One region of the Pseudoalteromonas mucoides genome, then DNA from elsewhere that is predicted to be linked to it. Evidence: riboswitches for the same ligand, from Rfam matches in the RefSeq annotation. Region 1 holds a riboswitch; the other holds the start of a gene.
The links. A riboswitch is a leader RNA that binds a small molecule or an ion and turns the genes downstream of it on or off. The one in region 1 is predicted to bind lysine.
Positions count from the first base shown of each region.

Region 2: linked by a shared signal. The riboswitch ahead of dapA (4-hydroxy-tetrahydrodipicolinate synthase) and the one ahead of lysC (lysine-sensitive aspartokinase 3) in region 1 are both predicted to bind lysine.

Region 1 covers NZ_JBMMUC010000003.1:180,426-183,625, forward strand. The annotation lists gene AAEU30_RS04190 (4'-phosphopantetheinyl transferase family protein) at 1-299, shown strand, start outside; gene lysC (lysine-sensitive aspartokinase 3) at 273-1,673, opposite strand; lysine riboswitch at 1,749-1,920, opposite strand; gene nhaD (sodium:proton antiporter NhaD) at 2,035-3,200, opposite strand, start outside.
Region 2 covers NZ_JBMMUC010000013.1:165,450-168,649, forward strand. The annotation lists gene AAEU30_RS15220 (protein adenylyltransferase SelO) at 1-207, opposite strand, end outside; gene AAEU30_RS15225 (DNA-3-methyladenine glycosylase I) at 225-929, opposite strand; lysine riboswitch at 1,116-1,309, shown strand; gene dapA (4-hydroxy-tetrahydrodipicolinate synthase) at 1,444-2,328, shown strand; gene AAEU30_RS15235 (2,3,4,5-tetrahydropyridine-2,6-dicarboxylate N-succinyltransferase) at 2,344-3,084, shown strand; gene AAEU30_RS15240 (PLP-dependent decarboxylase) at 3,084-3,200, shown strand, end outside.

The sequences.
Region 1 (3,200 bases):
CTAAGCATTTTTATCATCAACAAGAAGTCGACTTAATAACCCAAACCGAGCAATGTGCTGCCCAGCGTTTTTTTAGGATTTGGACCTTAAAAGAAGCACTCGCCAAAGCGACTAGCCGCCCTATTGCTCAACTTCTCAGTCCACATGTTTTCACCGAGCTCGCAACGGCTAATTTAAATGCTAAAAGCACAATATTTGAAGGCTTTGACATATCTATCGTGAATAAAAAAAGCACTGACTGGCAGTGCTTTTATATCACTGACTTACAGCAATTAAGCAGCGCTTTCGAACTCAAGTAAACGGCTATGGATAGCTTGAACAACTAAATCTGATTCAGCTTGTTCAACTAAAAAGCATAAATTGTGTTTGCTCGCACCGTGGCAAATTAAACGAATGTTAAAGTCGCTAAGCACATTCATTAAGTTTACTTCTTGTTGGCGCAGCTGAATTTCAGAGCCAATGAGCGCCACCAGCGTTAGGTTATTTTCAACCGATACATGGCAAAATTCAGCAAGTTTATCTAAACAATCTTGATCAAGCTCAGGGCGAGACGCATTCGGTGCATTATCAAGTGTAATTGCCACACTGATTTCAGAGGTTGTCACTAAATCAACTGAGATATTAAACTCACTCAATATAGTAAATACGCGCGCTAAGAAACCACTGGCTAAAAGCATTTCAGGGCTTTTTAGGGTTAACAAAATTTGGTTTTTACGTTGCGTAACAGCACGAATACCTGGCACTTGAGATTTTTCACGTTCGATCCACGTACCACCACGCTCAGGCTCTCGGCTTGAACCTACAAACACACTAATGTGGCTTCTACTGGCTGGTAAAATTGTTGCTGGGTGCAATACCTTTGCGCCAAAGGTGGCCATTTCTGCCGCTTCATCAAAGCTTAAACGGGCAATCGGTGTGGCTTTTACGCACAAACGCGGATCGGTGCTAAAAATACCCACAACGTCTGTCCAAATATGTACACTTTTCGCGTTGACAGCCTCTGCTAATAACGCTGCGCTGTAATCTGAACCACCACGGCCAAGGGTAGTTGTTTGCCCATGGGCATCACTACCAATAAAACCTTGAGTAACAACAACATGTTCTTTTAGTAATGGAATTAAATGCGCTTTTGCCGCCATTGCAGTTGCTTCTACATCTGGCGTTGCTTTTGAGAATTGGCTATCAGTTTTTAATACTTGGCGTACATCAAAACGCACCGCATCTAAACCATTTAGGCGTAATACTTGGGTAAATAAATACGACGATAAACGCTCACCAAAGCTTAATAATTCATCGTGTTGTTGCTTAGATTTAAGCGTTTCACTGGCAAGCGATTTAAACGCTTTAATTGTTTCAGTAAAACCATGCGCTAAATCAGCATCAAGCGACAGTTCATTTAAAATGGCGTCTTGAATAGCAATCACACCATTAATGTGTTCGCTACGCTCTTGGGCAGTTAAGTCTTTTTTGCATAAAGCAACGAGGTGATTTGTTACACCTGCGCTGGCACTCACAGCCACAACGCGCACTGTGTTATCAGCTACAATAATTTCACTACAACGGCTCATAGCGTCAAAATTAGCTACGCTTGTACCACCAAATTTAGCGACAACGTAATCTGATTTTGCATTGCTTAATTGTTGCGTGTTATTTGTAACTACTTGGGTATTCATGTCGTCTCCTGTTGTGGCATTAACCACGATAATACAAGAAGAACTTGGCAAGGGGGTGCTTGATAAGAAAAGTCCACTGCCAGAAGCTCTCCACCTAAATTGGTGACAGTTTTGAGGATTCAGCCCCATAAACCGAAAAACCACTGTGACGTCAGTTGTTCTTCTCGGCGAGTATTTCCCTCCTTAATGATCAAAAGCAAACGTCGCTTCACATTAAGTACCTAAATATCGCACCTCTTCTGAATGTTAGATTAACTACTTTAAATTAGTGGCTAAAATAACAAAGCCCGCTATAAAGCGGGCTTTGAAAGTTATCGTTTAGACGTCTAGCTGTCAAGTTGTTTTATTAAATCTCGTACGATTAAATAAAACTCCCGGCAACATAAGAGCCAACATAACCTACCGTATAAGCAATTAATAAATAAACCGACATACGTAAATAGCTCATAAAGGTCAGCGCTTTTACTTTACTCATGGCAATAATACCCGCGGCCGAACCTATAATAAGCATAGACCCACCCACACCTGTGGCATAGGTAAACGACAGCCACTGCTGCGGGCTCATTATGATATCGGCTTTTAACAATGCAGCTGTTAGCGGCACGTTATCAACCGCAGCTGATAGAATACCCATGAGGTAATTTGCATATTGCGCAGGCATTAGCTCATATAAGTTAGTGAACTTACTAAGCATACCCACTTCTTTTAATGCACCAACGAGTAACAGCACACCAACAAAAAATAGCAAAGTGTCGTATTCTATTTCGCGAATGTAATCGATGATTTTTTTGTTTACGTCTTTTTTGCGCATTAAAAACTGTGCAGTTAAAAACATCAGTGACAAACCAAACAAAAAGGTCAACAACGGCGGTACATGGTAAAGCACGCTAAGCGTTAATGTAGCCATAATGGTTGATAAGAAAATAACCGCGATAGTGATATCGGTTTTTTCAATGCGACGCTCTTCTTGTTTGGTAAACTCAACAGCACCATTTAAGCCAAACGACAGCATAATTGCCAACAGTGCAACACTTGAAAGTGCTGGCACAATAAGCAATAGCAAGTTTGCTATGCTGACTTTACCATCGAGGAAAATCATCAAGGTCGTTACATCACCGGTTATGAGTGACACCCCACCAGAGTTCACACTAAAAACAATTAACGTAGCGTATTTAATGAGCTTTTTCGGATCGAGTTTTAACGACATCACGACTGCAAGTGAGATAAGCGTAGCGGTAATGTTGTCTGATATCGACGAAAATAAGAAGGAAAAGCCACCAATTAAAAACATCAGCTTACGTTCGCTAATGGCACTTGGCATCACTCTGTGCACAATATTTTGGATAAAACCTTTGGAGTTCAAATAGGCAACAAAAGTCATTGCAGCCATTAAAAACAACCATAGTGTGGCAATCTCTAAAATATTGTGATCAAGTTGATGTTGTATATTTTCGGGGCTTTGCCCGTTAAGCGGCGAGATAAATAAGATAATCCAGCATAAAGTGCCAAAGAAAAGCGTAGTTTTGG
Region 2 (3,200 bases), on a different contig from region 1:
GGAATAGCCCAGTGCTACAGGCGCTATATTTGATATGAGTTGGTTTCCACTAAACACGCCAGCTTGTTGTTCAGAGGCAACATCAATACTCAATTGTTTAGCCACAGCGTCGTTAAATAACAGCAGCGAAGGTTCGCCAACTGGGCTTGGTTTATCGGCTATAGCAAATTGCTCTGCGATGTCGGTATAGCGTGATACTAATTTCATGAAATTACCTTTCGCCGCTATTGCGGTTCAGTTGTTTGAATACCCACACGATTATCACCCACGCTGTAGGCTACAATTAAGCTAAGCTCCTGCAAGCTTAAGCCACTTTGTTTGTGCAATTCATTAAAAAATGCTTGAGCAGCAGTGAGGGATTTTTTAGTTTGTAAGCCACCGTCTATAATTTTATGCGCGCGCAAGTAGCTTTCTACATCGCGTGAAAGTAAAAACGTATCTTTACCCAGTGTGCGTAATGCATAAGGCCCAGTATTACCACCTAAACGTGCGCCGTGCTTTTTTAAATACGCCCACAAGCCAATTATGTCGTCTGTAGGCCAATTGGCAATAAACGCACTAAAGCTACCGTTCTCTTTAGCGACTTCATGGATCATATACGTATTTTCAGGAATCGTTTGTACTTTTTTAAAGTTACGAATAATACGTTCATCACTGGCTTTTTGTTCCAACATATCAGGTGGCATCATCAGTAGTTTTTCAACACTAAAATCCCAAAACACTTCCCTAAAGCCAGCCCACTTACTATTAATTACAGACCAATAAAAGCCACTTTGAAAAACCTTGCGGGTAAACTCTTCAAGCCAAGCATCATCGGGCAACTTTTTAAGCTGTGCCTGTGAAAGTGGCGCATGCAGCAATTGCGCTAACATCGCTTTACCGCCTTTTCGCTGTGCTGCTCGTTGATAAATATCCTGAAACTTTTCCATTGATTAACTACCCTTGCTTTGTCTATTTGCTAGTGTACGAAAAAAGCAGGTAATACGTAACCTTTCACCAACAAAGATCAATACATACTGACATAGTTAGCCTTGACACCTAGACGGCTAAAATGCTTTAATCACCGCCATTACCCCTATTTAAGGTGTGAGTTTTATAATTTAGAACTCACACTATGGGCTAGAAGAGGTGCGTTATTCAGGTAACGTATGTGAGGAGCACACACTCCAATGATCATACGTGAGGGGAATTAACGCCGAGAAGTAACTCTTTTTGTGAAGGGTTGTTTCGGGCGACTGGGTTGAATCCCAGCGACTGTCACCAACAACAGCAACGCTGTTGATAAGTTTGGTGGAGAGCTTCTGGTCTTAGTATAATAAGGCCCGTGCGCCTTATTATTTAAGCCCATTCGCTCTTCGAATTTTAATGTTCGAATGATGTTAATGCGGCGTATTTAAATTCTCCCTCATTTTACTCATCGAACACCTGATAAGTTCGTTGCAGATGAAAAACAACTTTAATTTAAACGACTACCCGTTATGGACCGCACTCGTCACGCCTTTTACTGATGCAGGCGAAGTCGATTATGCTGTACTTGAACAGCTGGTTGCACAACAGCAAGCCGCTAATAATGGTATTTTGTTACTTGGCAGTACGGGCGAAGGCCTAGCACTTAGCTTGAAAGAGCAACAAGCCATTGTTGAGCATGTATGTCAGTTAAAACCTAGCGTGCCATTAATGGTTGCCGTTGGCGGTATGAACCTAGCACAACAAATTGCGTGGGTAGAGTACTGTAATCAACTGCCTATTCACGGTTATTTACTGGGCTCACCACTGTATGCTAAACCGGGCATTGTGGGTCAAACTCACTGGTTTGAAAGTCTACTTAACGCAAGTAATCACCCTTGTATGCTTTATAACGTCCCTGGGCGCAGCGCAGTAGATATTCCACCCGCGGTTATTAGTAATTTGAAAGACCATAAAAATTTATGGGCGCTTAAAGAAGCCAGCGGCGACATTGCTAAGTTTGAAGGTTTTAGAACTGCCTCGCCAGAGTTAGCAATATTCAGTGGCGATGATGCCCTTATGCCTTACTTTGCTCAAGCAGGAGCAAAAGGTTTAGTTTCTGTAGCAGCTAATGCATGGCCAGAACAAACCCATGAGTTTGTTAAGCGCAGCCTCAGCGGTCAGCACCCAAATTTATTTGCTGATTGGTCACAAGCAATCCAAAGCTTGTTTGCCGTCGCGAACCCTATTCCCGTAAAAGTTTTGATGCATCTACAAGGGAGACTAAACAGCCCGTATTTGCGCCCACCATTAACTCACTTAGAGTTAACCCAAACAGATTGCATTAACAATGCAAATAACACCATTTTATCTTGGCATTAAACACAGGTTTTTATAATGAGCTGGTTAGAACTATTAAATAATTTAGAATCAGGCGCTGTTCGCGCTGCAACACAAGACGACAATGGCCAATGGCATGCAAACGTTGAAGTAAAACAAGGTATTTTAGAGGCGTTTAAAAACGGCACCAATACCGAATTTGCAGGCGGTTTTGTTGATAAGCACAACTTAGCACCGCAAGAGTTTACTGCCGAAAATGGCGTTCGTATGGTACCTGGTGGCTCAAGTGTTCGCCGTGGTGCTCACGTAGCTCAAGGCACGATTATCATGCCGCCAGCGTACGTAAACATTGGGGCTTTTATTGACGAAGGTACCATGGTTGATAGCCACGCTTTAGTTGGTTCGTGTGCACAAGTTGGTAAAAACGTGCATTTAAGTGCTGCTGTGCAATTAGGTGGCGTACTTGAGCCAATTGGTGCAAGCCCTGTTGTGGTAGAAGACGATGCATTCATCGGCGCAGGCTGCGTAATCGTTGAAGGGGTTGTTGTTAAAAAAGGTGCTGTACTTGCACCAGGCGTACGCTTATCAGCCACTATCCCTGTGTATGACTGCGTTAACGAGCGTCAACTTGATAAAGGTGAGCCAATTCCTGAATATGCCATTGTAATTCCAGGCTCTCGTCCGGCTTCTAATGAGTGGGCACGTGAGCAAGGTTTAAGCATGTCATGTGCGTTAATCGTAAAATACCGTGATGAACAAAGTGATGCGTCATTACTACTTGAAGAGGTTTTACGTTAATGACCTTTTTGAGCACGCCAGTTAAAGCCGCTATTGATGAGCTATCAACTAAACTTGATACACCATTTTTTGTTTACGACCTTGATTCACTCAATGCACACCTTAAGCGTTTAGTG